DNA from 3 places in the Lysinibacillus canaveralius genome. Region 1 is predicted to be linked to each of the others. Evidence: riboswitches for the same ligand, from Rfam matches in the RefSeq annotation. Region 1 holds a riboswitch; each other region holds the start of a gene.

Region 1 (4,156 bases):
CGAGCGCATTTAACAAACTGATTTGAAAGCTGCCAATATAGTGCTGTTCACCTGCTAATTCAGCTGCCTTCTTGTAATTGGATGAAATGTCCTGTAATGTCTCCACTTTTCTATCATTGGACGCTAGCCCTGCTGCACAAATAGCGCTAAGTAGACAGCCAGTAGCTGTTACATGGGTAATCCGCTCATTTCCTCCCTGAATCTGAAAAGTTTCCTTTCCATTTGTTACAATGTCTGTACTTCCTGTCACAAACACAAGGGTATTGTACGTATTAGCAACAAGCTTTGCTGTCTCAATAATATCGATCTGCCCTTCCCCACTATCGACGCCTCTTGATTCCCAAGGAACGCCGGCAACGACAGCAAGCTCCCCAACATTACAGCGAATACAATCAATCCGAATCTGCCCGAGGATTTCTTTTGCGATTTGTTGGCGGTAAAGAGAGGCACCGACCGCCACCGGATCCAGCACAACTGGAATGCCTTTTTCGTTTGCTGCTTTTCCCGCAATAAGCATCGTTCTAGCCGTAGTTTCGTGTAAAGTACCGATATTAAGAAGCAAGGCATCTGCAATACGTACCATTTCTTCTGCTTCTAATGCCTCATCGGCCATAATTGGTGATGCACCAATTGCCAGCAGGCCATTTGCCGTGAAATTAGCTGCTACGGTGTTTGTAATACAATGTACAAGCGGCTTTTTTTTATAAATGTTCGATAAGCTCATATTTCTTTACCTCTCCTTCCCAGTCCTGTATCGTCCAAGACATCTCCCAAAATTGCCATTCATAATAACAGCTTCGAATAAAATGCTGCTTTAATATCTCGTTTTTATGAGGATTTTCATGTGCATAGCGGTCCATCATTTCAATCTGCTCCTCAATGGATTGTTTAAATGCAATATCGCTGTACATATTGATCCAATCTTCATACACTTTTACCCCGGGCTTTGCATCGCGGTAATGCTCTCCTATCTCCTGATACAGCCAAGGGCACGGCAGCATTGCTGCAAAGCTTTCTGCAGCATCGCCATTGTATACTGCTTGATACATGTGGCTTACATAGTTATAGGCAGCAGGTGCCGGCATGAAGCCGGCAATTTGTTCTTCCGTAATACCCAGCTCCTGAAAAACAGTTGTATGCAGCAGCAGTTCCGATTGCTGAACAAATTGCGCCTTTTCTAAAAAGAATTTCATATCTGCTTCCTTTTCTGCTTTCACAGCAGTCAATGCCAAAACTTTAGAGTAATGTTTCAAATAGTAGGCATCCTGCAGCATATAATAGGCGAACTTTTCAATCGGCAATGTACCGTTGACCAATCCTTTCACAAATGGGTGCTTGAAGCTTTCTTCAAAATAACGGTTTGTTTCTTTTCGAACAGCTTGACAAAATGACATCGTTACCTCTCCTTTATGCTAATTTTGGTATGACAAGTCTTGGTGACGAAGTGAGTAACAGGATCGTGCAAATAATCGTCACCCCAATTGTTGGGACCATTGGTGTAGCATTATAAATGATGGAATAGAGCCACACATTCTGACCATCCGCAAACATATAGAAAAATATCACTCCTGAAATAACGTGAACCCAGAATTTAAAAAATCCTGCCATACAGATTGCTGCTGTCAAAAATAGTATCAGCTTCTGTTTACGGCCATTGTGCAAAGCGTCATGAATTGGCTTGTTCAAAAGAGCAGCCATTCCAACTGCTGCAGTAGCGAGGCAATGATCCAAAAACACCTGGGCCCAGTGATAGACAGGTACTCCAGTAGCAATGTCAATAAATCCGATCAGCATGCCGGTTGAAACACCTGCGAGCAGCCCCCATCTTATTGCAATCAGAAGAATCGGAATCATCTGTAAGGAAATTCCGCCTCCTTGGGGCATAAAGTTGATGGTCAGCATATCGAAAATAACACCGATACTGGCAAACAGCGCTATTTCAATCCACATCCTCAATTTTCTTTTCTCCATATTTCCTCTCCTTTCTCTCATAGAGTAACGAGAGAAGGAATAGAACGAAAAAAAACGACATCAGGACAGAGCCTGACATCGTTTTGAAGTCGGTTTCTATCCACATCCCTACGCAAGTGCTAACTTACAGGTTCTAAGAGTCAGTGCAGCATCCGTGCACAATCTCAGCCGACTCGCTCGGCCCCTCCTGTGGTTACTATTAAGTTGTAATGGCTTTATCATATCTGAAACAAAAAATCCCCGCAAGGTGATTTCAAAAATTTAGTTATTTTATCCTGTACGTGGAAGCCATGTAGCAATCCTTGCTAATAGCTCTGCACGCAGCATTACCATCTCTTCAAATTCATAAAAGAATAGGATTTTTTGATCTGCTACCGTACTTCCTTCCGGTTTAGGATATAGGACAAAATACATAAAGGATTCGGCAAAATCCTCCTGCTCATGGGTTGTTGCATATTCACTTAAAAAATACTCGCTCGTCTCCTCATAATCCAGGAGCCAAAATCGTCCATAAAATTGATAGAGGTACGAATCTTCATAGAAGCAGCCGCCCTCTTCTGTATAATTCGTCCAGCAATATCTTTCAGGTAGGCTATAATCTACTTCTTCCGGCGTTAGAGATAACAGGTGTGCCAGTTCGTGCAGATTATTTTGAATAGTTTCGGACGGCATGAAAGGCTCTGCGTTCAGTCCGAGCGTTGCACTGGTACCCCCTGCTACCTTGACATAAGCATTCGTCTCATTGCCTTCAAAAATCTCGACCGCATCTATCATTGTTGTCATCTCATCGGGAGTCATCCAATCAAAGCTGTACCACTGCCATAAATAGTCTTCCTCTACATTTTCACGCACTACATTATTATCAATTTCGTACATGTAGATAATTTCTTCAGGTATTAACACATCATCCATGACGGTATAATCGTCCAGAGGCCCATATACGCCTTCAAGCTCTACAATTAACTGGTCCCCCCAGGCTGCGCAGTCTTCTGAAGAATCGCACTTTACCTCAAGTATACAAATTTGCTCTTCTTCATTATAAATTTCTCCTTCAAAACAAACATTTTCTTGTGAAATCGTCTCAGAAACCGCCTCTTCAGCAAGGAGAGAATCCTCACCTAGGAAGAAGAGCGCCACAATCATCAGCGTGAATGCCGCAGCCAACAAGAAAATTAAACAACCGCCTATCAGCCATAAGGCCATCTTTTTGTCTACCCCTCTTTATGTTGTTTCCTATTATTATATACAATACTTACCAGAAAGAACAAAAGCATCCTTACCCAGATTGAGCACCTAAGACCTTTGGCATAACTGCCATAAGGGATTTAGGATGTTATCATTACCGTTTAGACGGCACCATCCTCTATTTTGATTTTCAAAACAAAAAAGACACCCCAAATTAGGGGCATCTCTTTATAATTGTTTTTGCCGTATCCGTTTTTTAATTTTTCTGCTGATTGTACGATACGCTAAATTGCCAACGAGGAAGAAAGATAGCCCAATACCAAATAAGGCTACAGCAAACGATATCCATTCAAATATTGAATAATCAGCTACCTGGGACCAGTCAATATTGCCCTTCCATTCTTCGATGACAAGATTCATTCCGTAAATACCGGAAATCACGGTAAAGATTGTTAGAATAAATAACAGGTCATTGAGGCGTTCGTCTGCCTGATCCTCTAAAATCCGGTACAATTCATTAAGTGTCTCCTTAATTTCCCGGTACTGGGCGGTAATGCGAAACTGTTTTCGCAGCATCGTTGAAATTTCTCTTCCCTCTGAACGGACGGCAACTTCATCAAAGTAATATTGGGAGGAAAATTTCATAATTTCCTCAATCAATTCATCTACTATCACCTTATCCTGTTCCCATTCTATTTCGCTATGTTCAAAGGATAGCTTTAACAAAATAATTTTATAAAAATAATAAATAATAACGGTATAGTAGTGTGTGCTATAAAAAGCTTGGAGAGAGTTTAATTGTTTGGCATGCACTTGACTGGTAATTTGCATATGCGCCTGGTTAGAGGTAATAGTATAAGCATTCGGTGCCCATCGATCAAGCACATGATCATCGATATAGCGCCCGACATATTCTTCATTCGTAGTAGAAATAAAGGGTCTGCCATCTGATCCGTAGCCGTCCATTTGACCAAGCCGGTACAGGAGCGTGGGGTCTACC
Region 2 (4,156 bases), 660 kb from region 1:
CCCTTTGACTGGTATCATTTCGTGCTGTAACCCAAGCTGCCGAAAGAACGGAGTACTCCACACACCACTGGCAATGACAATACGCTTTGCTTTGAAAAGCTCCTTTGTCGTTTCAATTTCAAACAGATCCTGCTGTTTTTTAATATGCAACACCTTTGTATGCTCTACAATTGATGCACCATACAGCTGAGCACCTTTTGCGAAGGCTTGGCATACACGCGCCGGCAACACATTTATATCCTCTTCAATATAAGCTGCACCTAAGATATCCGGGGTAACTTCTTGCTCTAGATTTCTTACTTCCTCTGGTTCAAGCCATGTCACCGTAGGCTGTGCAAGTACCATTGCTAATTTTTCTTTGTCACGCTCAGAAAATGCAAGCTTTAAAATCCCCCCTTTCCTAAAACCTAAGTCAATCCCGCTCTGCTCGTATAATTCTTCCTTTAACACGGAATAAAGAGACTGACTATACCTCGCAAAAGAGAAAAAGGCTTTCACCTCATCCTCCAATTCCGAATGGGCACCGAGCATGCCGGCTGCTGCGCTTGTCGCTTTTAAACCAATCTGACCTTCCTCTAGCACGGCTACATCGACCTGCTCCTTCGCTAAATAGTAAGCAATAGCACTGCCAATAATCCCGCCGCCAATCACGGCTACCTCATAGCTTTTTTGCATATTGAATGGCCTCCCTAAAATGCTCTGCTTCAGCAACTGGACGATGGGCTGAAAAAATACCCGACATCACCGCAATGCCATCTGCCTGCACGTCCCGCAATGCCTGGAGCCGATTTACCTGAATACCACCAATCGCATAGACGGGAATCTTTAAACTCCCTTTCATTTCAATAATGGGGGTAAGACCGTTTGGGGCCTTTCCTTTTTTGCTATTCGTTTCAAAGCAATGTCCGTATAGCACATAATCAGCTCCTTGTCGCTCCGCCTCCTTAGCTCCCTCATAATCATGAACAGATTTCCCTACATGAAGATGCGGAAATCGCTCTTTTACCTGTTGCACAGGCAGCCCCTTTTCTGGTAAATGCACTGTTTGGATACCGCTGCACAAAGCAATATCCAACCGATCATTGATGATGAGTTTCTCTTTTGGCACACCTCCCTCGTCCAAATATTCAAGCAGCGCCATCACTTCCTTTACCGTCTTTGACTTTTCGCGTATTTGAATAAAATCAACACTATACTGGATTTGAATTATTTCCTGCGCTAACTCCAAAACCGACTGGCAATCATCTGTTACAGCCATTAGCTTCATATTTACATGCTCCCTTTATTGATTTTAAGCAACAAAAAACCACTCTCCCAAAAGGAAAGTGGTTCTGTTTGAATGCAACATATGCACAAAGGCACACAAAACATAAACATCCGCTACTTCCCTACGCAGATACAAATCTGATCAGGTTATGAGGGTTTAAAAGTACCTACTTTCGTCTCAGCCCTTATCAAGGGATCCCCTAGTAAAATTCATTTTCAATTTATAGGCTATCTGCCGTTTGCTGAATATCATCATTCCCCTTCATATTGAGGCGTAATAAAGGCACCACTACAAAAGTAGAGATGCCTAAAAAGTGCATATGTATGTACTCATCGCTCCCTACGCCAGTATTAACTGTCAGGTTCTAAGGGTCAGGTTTTACCTTCTCAACACACACGCGTCCCCCTGCAAATTCATTGAATTGTTTTTATTGTACTGATAAAAATGGTTAAATGCAATAATTTTTTGAATCGTATGAATTATTCATTAGATCCAAGCGGGATAAAAGGTTTTTAATCGTTAGCGTTGATTCACTTTGAATTATATGAACAAGTTTCTTTTCTCATCTTTCTCATGTACCTCAAATAACAACCAACCAATTCAATAAAAAACAAGTATTTCTTTTACTTCAAGCCTATTGTGTTGTATCTAAACCCTCTTGTATCATAAAAGCAACAGTCAGCTATGATAAAACGTAGCATAACTCCATAAAAAACCTCTAGCACCGCTCACACATCATCTAAATTTTGCAATCCCGCCAATTGTTGTGAATTTGTATTAACCCCCCAGACTCACTAAATGCCTTTGTCAATTGAACAAAAGGAAAACGCAACCTCACTATTTGATTCGTTAAACTAAAAAAGCACCCGACAAGTTTTTACCTGTCAGGCACTTCTCAAATCATACTATGGGCACTTGTTAAAAAGTACCAAATACCAAACCCTTGGTATTCCTACTCTTGAATCGCAGCTTCAAGCGCTACAACCATCATGTCTTTGAACGTTGTTTGACGCTCTTCAGAAGATGTTACCTCACCAGTAATAATGTGGTCAGAAACAGTCAGTACTGCTAATGCTTGACGTCCAAACTTCGCTGCTAGTGTATATAGTGCTGCAGCTTCCATTTCAACTGCTAATACGCCATATTTCGCAAGCTTTTCATTTTGTTCTTCATCTGAATAGAACATGTCGGCAGTGAAGATGTTCCCCACTTTCAAGTTCAAGCCCGCTTCTTTACCAGCATTGTATGCTTTATGAAGTAGATCGAAGTCAGCAGTTGGAGCAAAGTCAATACCGCCGCCCCAGATCACTTGGTTTAAGCGTGAATCTGTAGAAGCCGCTTGTGCTAAAATAACGTCACGCACTTTTACGTCTTTTTGAATCGCACCGCATGTACCAACACGGATTAATTTTTGTACACCGTATTCTTGCATAAGTTCCGTTGCATAGATCGAGATAGAAGGTACACCCATACCTGTCCCTTGCACAGATACACGGCGACCTTTGTATGTACCTGTATATCCAAACATGTTACGCACTTCGTTGTAGCATGTTACATCTTCCAAAAATGTTTCTGCGATGAATTTCGCACGAAGCGGATCTCCTGGAAGTAATACGATATCAGCGATTTCGCCTTGTTTAGCAGCAATATGGATACTCATAAATAGTCCCTCATTTCAGTTATTTTCAAGTTAATGATACTTCGTTTTCCTGTTTGATGCAATCGTTAGACGTCTTGCTTTGAAAAGTTAGAGTAGTTTGTTAATTCCTTCTCATGCTTCCTATAATTGATATTTTGTTGCATATAAGTCCCATAATTCATCAAATACAGAAGTGGACATCTCCTCATGTGCCTGCATCTCAATATAAGCCGTCAATTCGTCAAAATCCTCAGCCGCTTTTGGAAAGGCCGGATCATTAAATACAGCTTCTGCAAAACGTCCTTTTTCATCTCTTGCCCCTCTATAGGTTAATACGAAATGGTAGAATGATTTCATCCTCTCTCCTCACTTTCTTTTTAATTGAACTTAGGAATTCATGTTTTGTCAATAACTATTCACATGGTATATGCTATATACCCAAACTTTCTAAAAGGAAAAATAAGAATAGGGATATTTATACTTTTGGACCTTGAAATCTTTTTATAAAAACTAAGAAAAGGAAGACAAATTTTTATAAATGAAGAATCTGCATTACGCTGCTTCCGTTGTTCTGCTGCTATGCTGAACTATTCGCTATCATCCATCCCCTGCTTCTTCTTAACTCTCAGGTGTTTCCTGCCAACGAAAAATAAAAAAGACCCCAAACGCGAGGTCTTTTATACTTTATTTAATACTCTACTTCCTGTTATTATTTTGCTTCCGCATTAACAGCAGCGGGTTCACTATTTTGCAGCCATAGAAGCCTGGCATTGTACCTGGTTATAATATCTATCAGATATACTATTTGTAACTTCTTTGTTATGTCAAACTGATTTCCTAAAATAAATGGAAGAGATTAATCTTCTATTCTTTTTTCAACAATCTATTAGACAATAGTAAACCGATTGCACCAATTACAAGGAAGACAACCGCCCGTACTAACAAATCAAGCGACGAAAGGTCGAAGAAAATAAGCTTTCCAATAGCGAGAATCAACAAGACAAACCCTGTTTTGATCATTAAGTCCATTTTCTGTATTCTGCCCGATAATATAAAACCGGCTGCAAAAGCGAATAATAGACATGTTGTAAATATGACATATAAAAAGTCAGGTAAATAACCCATTTCTGAAATGAAATATGCCATATTCCATAAGTTGACGAGCATAACAAGCCATCCTGTAATCAGCAGCTGCTCAAATCGAGGCTGCAGATATTTTTCATATCGATTATAAATAACCCCTTTATAAT
Region 3 (4,156 bases), 870 kb from region 1:
CCTCGCTGGCATTTATCAGCCTAAAGCAACAGGACTTGCTGCTTCACTAATGCCAGTAGCAAGTAACTTAGGTATCGCATTTGGATCTGCACTCGGCGGATTTGTATACTATCAAGGTAATTTAATGGATGTAGCATGGGTTGGCGGGATCGTTGCAGTCTGTGCAAGTGTACTAACGTTCATTAGTTATTATTTAGACCTGAAACAAAAGAAATTAGCATAAATCCTGTTGAAAAAAGTATTAGGAACATATAGTTGTTCCCTAATACTTTTTTATGATTAGGTATACCGTTACTCCTATTAATTAGCGGTTCCTCATATGATTAGTATCATAGTGTATGTTCATTTTGATTTTATTCAAGCCCTTATCAATTTTGAAAATTAACGTATGAAAAAGCAGAGGATATAATCGCAGCTGCAAAACGTAACCCATTTCAGTCAACCCTTTTTCATAGCCTGCTTGTCAATCTGAATATATAGATTTACTTCAAGCATACCACCAACAGCTTTCTACGTTGGAGCGTGAGATTGATCAGTTAGCGGTACAACTTGAAGAATATAAACTACTCCAAACAATTCCCGGTGTAGGTGAAAAAATCGCTGCAACGATTTTTTCTGAAATCCTAATCCATAACAAGACCACCATCAACGACTAAATTTTGCCCAGTGATAGCACATCCCCAAGGTGATGCAAAGAATAAAGCCACGTCTGCTAACTCTTTTGGTGTTGTCACTCTTTGTAACGGTGTTGCAGCTTCAATCATTTGAAATACTTCTGCTGTCGTAACTTTACTCGCATCCGTTTGTTTTAAGAGTCCGCCAGACATCATATTGACTGTAATGCCATACGCACCTAACTCTTTGGCCATGTTACGTGTAAATCCGAGCAATGCTGCTTTAGCTGTTGTATATTCATGATAAGCTACTACGGGATGCTGAAATAAATTTGTCCCAATATTTATAATTCGACCAAATCCCAGGTCCTTCATATCCTGAACACATGCTTGAATACTATTCAAAGCACCCTTAATCGTTCCTTCAAATTGCTTATTGTAATCAGTCCATTGAAGGTCAAACACATTTTTTTGCGAAAGTGGATTAAATTCGAAATCAATCAACGCATTATTGACTATGGTTGTAATCGGCGTATGAAAATGTTGCTTTGCTGTTTCGACCAGTTGCTGCACTTCTTGTTGATTGCGTATATCTGCTTGTAAAGCGATAACCTGAGGACCCAAACTTTGCGCTAAACGCGTTGCTTTTTCCTCGCTTTTATAATAATTCAGTACGACATTAGCCCCCTCCTTAACAAAAGCTTTAACGAGTTCTTCTCCAACGCCTCTACTTGCACCTGTAACTAAAACGGTTTGTTCATGTAGTTTCATTATAATTTCCCCTTACTTAATTTTTGTAAAGTTGTTTGGGACCCGGAATTTTGTAAAGAACGGAAACGACAGTAAAGATATCTGCACCTTTTCGAACTTTTTACAAAACCCCATACAGTTTCCTCCTCACTAGATAGACGTAAGTGCAAAAAAACGTCCCTATTAATATAGAGACGCCCAAAAAAGTGTATACTACACCTATAATTGCTCCCTACGTCAGTGTTAACTGTCAGGTTCTAAGGGTCAGGTTTTAACCTTCTCAACACAACTGTGTCCCCCTGCAATTAAAGTATTTGCATAAGAAAAGCTCCACGTAAATTACGCGGAGCCATAGTAAGTACAGGAAAATAATATGTACTTTGCTCCCTACGTCCGTATTAACGGTCAGGTTCTAAGGGTCAGGTTTTACCTTCTCAACACAACTGTGTCCCCCTGCAAATGCATTTAATTAGCTTGATTCTATCAAAGTTCGCTGTTATTAACAAGTACATTTTAAACTTAAATACTACATCCTTACAAGCAGCCAACAATTGTCCCAATCAATCGTTTGTAACCTTTCATAAGAGAGATATTAATAATATAACTCTATACCAGAAAGTCAAGCACTTGTCCTAAATCACTTAAAGTTTAAAAGGATATACTGTTCCATGCTCAGACTAACACTAATATTAATTTCGTAATTTTTTTATAAAAGTGTAACGATCCGCACTTACAAAACTACAGTCAGGAACTAAAGGGGCATTGCGAAGCTTTAAAGCAAATTTATTCAAAATTGGTGTAATCTCAGCACGTCTACTCTCATCGATAGCATATTCTAAACCATATTTATAAATATCGGGTTTAATTTCTACTGTCTGCTCAGCATACTTAGGGTTATACTTAATTATCTTGAATTGTTGCTGCTCCAAAGTAAAACCCCTATCAGATTCTACTTAGAAATAAGTATATTCCTATCAATTCCATGTATTTACCTGCATAATTTCACCTTTTATTTCTAATTAACTATCAAAGCACACGTATAGGTAAATATCTCGTCTATCATCCTGCATGTTAACACTTAAAAAGCTAGTCAACCAGCCGCTTCTCCATCAACACTGTGTTATACCAGGAGCCGTCTCGTTATGCAATTTTTTCACGAACGCCTACGAAACGAAATCCGGCTTTTTCGTGTACTCTAATGGCTTGCACTATTTTTCTAGAAAAATGGATGATTGAAGCATCCTGTAACCTGATTTTCTGCATTCTTCACAAAGAGCTTCCAATAAAATACTGCTAACCCCTTTTCCAGAAACAGATTGCCTGATGTAAATACTTATTTCTGCAACACCTTTGTATACTTCACGCACTGAAATGGGCGTAACAGATATCCACCCTTGCACAGCCCCATTCTCTTCGTAGACAACCCGCAAACCTTTATCAAATTTTATATCCCATTTTGCTGGTGTTGGTGCGATTGTTTCAAAGGTTGATCAACCCGTATTCATCCCTTCCTGATAAATAGCAACAACAATCTCTATATCTTGATTCGCCATTTTCCGAATCATTTTGTTCCTCCTATAAAAGCGACTTCCGTTAAGGAAACCGCCTTATTTTGTAAATCATAAAGAATGATCTTTTACTTAAAAGACTAGTTGTGTATGCAACCCTTCTGCAAGCTCTACCCAATACCTTTCCTAGCAACAACCGCCTATACCGCTGTAACAGACACCCGTTTCCGGCAGACTGAGCTGTACGTTTCTTGCAGCTTCTATATCACCAGCTAAATAAGCGACAACTGAACGAACTTGCTCATAGCCTGTTGCCATCAAAAATGTAGGTGCGCGTCCATATGATTTTGCCCCCACTATATAAAAATTCTGTTCAGGCTGACGCAATTCCTTTTCACCATGCGGAGGTACACTGCCACAGCTATGCTCATTCGGATCGATAAGCGGCGCTAAAGCCGGTACTGCTTCAGTAATAGCATCCGCCTGGTAGCGCAGTTCACGGTGCATGTCAAAAGTCGGCCGGCTTCCTGTATTGACTACTAGTCGATCAAATGATTCAAGTACTTTATTTTCACCTTTCAGTACAATACCGTCCTGTTCATAAACCGTTTGAATACGAAAAGATGTCTCTACTTGTACAATCCCTTTTTGCACATATCCAGCAATGCGTACACCTAATTCTCCACGCGCAGCCAGTTCATCGTTAGAGCCGCCCCCGTAGGCATCTTCCACACGAAGTTTCCGTAGAATCCACGTAATAACAGTATCGGGGTGTTTTTCTTTTACGGCTACTAAATTTAATAAAGAATGAATTGCCGAATGACCGCCGCCCACCACAGCTATTCGTTTATTCGCATAAAGTGTATGGTTTTCATCAACATCCGGAATATGATAGTCAATACGGTCAGCCAGCTTTTTCTCCGAGGTCAGCCATACACCATTGCTTAACGCAGGATTCGGATTACCCCAAGTGCCTGTAGCATCTATTACCGCACTTGCCTTCATCTGCTTTGTACCACAGCAAGTATTTACATGCAGGATAAATGGTTTATTCTCACGATTTACCGATTTCATACGATCCGTTTCCTCGCGTGTTATGGCTTCTACACGATGGTTTGTGTAAATTTGTTTTTCAAGCAGCTGAGCAAGCGGTGCTAAATAAAGCTCAATCAGTTCCCTTCCTGAAGGGATGCGGTCATTTTACGGAGATTGCCAATCTGTTTGTTCCAGTAATATGCGTGCAGCAGAATCGATATTATATTTCCAAGGAGAAAACAATGTTAC

Evidence for each region. Region 1 has a riboswitch for thiamine pyrophosphate ahead of thiT (energy-coupled thiamine transporter ThiT). Riboswitches for the same ligand answer to the same signal wherever they lie in the genome.
Region 2: another riboswitch for thiamine pyrophosphate. It lies ahead of AA0Y26_RS12470 (thiamine phosphate synthase); the one in region 1 lies ahead of thiT (energy-coupled thiamine transporter ThiT).
Region 3: another riboswitch for thiamine pyrophosphate. It lies ahead of AA0Y26_RS11390 (3-oxoacyl-ACP reductase); the one in region 1 lies ahead of thiT (energy-coupled thiamine transporter ThiT).

What each region holds. Positions count from the first base shown of each region.
Region 1 is NZ_CP154840.1:3,123,319-3,127,474, forward strand. Features, by position in the region: gene thiM (hydroxyethylthiazole kinase) at 1-724, opposite strand, end outside; gene tenA (thiaminase II) at 702-1,394, opposite strand; gene thiT (energy-coupled thiamine transporter ThiT) at 1,408-1,971, opposite strand; TPP riboswitch at 2,060-2,169, opposite strand; gene AA0Y26_RS15830 (hypothetical protein) at 2,242-3,174, opposite strand; gene AA0Y26_RS15835 (hypothetical protein) at 3,385-4,156, opposite strand, start outside.
Region 2 is NZ_CP154840.1:2,458,553-2,462,708, forward strand. Features, by position in the region: gene thiO (glycine oxidase ThiO) at 1-675, opposite strand, end outside; gene AA0Y26_RS12470 (thiamine phosphate synthase) at 659-1,267, opposite strand; TPP riboswitch at 1,369-1,478, opposite strand; TPP riboswitch at 1,587-1,684, opposite strand; gene deoD (purine-nucleoside phosphorylase) at 2,220-2,927, opposite strand; gene AA0Y26_RS12480 (YozE family protein) at 3,048-3,263, opposite strand; gene AA0Y26_RS12485 (DUF2339 domain-containing protein) at 3,771-4,156, opposite strand, start outside.
Region 3 is NZ_CP154840.1:2,254,269-2,258,424, forward strand. Features, by position in the region: gene AA0Y26_RS11385 (MFS transporter) at 1-223, shown strand, start outside; gene AA0Y26_RS11390 (3-oxoacyl-ACP reductase) at 624-1,385, opposite strand; TPP riboswitch at 1,577-1,675, opposite strand; TPP riboswitch at 1,732-1,829, opposite strand; gene AA0Y26_RS11395 (hypothetical protein) at 2,054-2,293, opposite strand; gene AA0Y26_RS11400 (N-acetyltransferase family protein) at 2,573-2,764, opposite strand; gene AA0Y26_RS11405 (NAD(P)-binding domain-containing protein) at 3,059-3,946, opposite strand; gene AA0Y26_RS11410 (NAD(P)-binding domain-containing protein) at 4,073-4,156, opposite strand, start outside.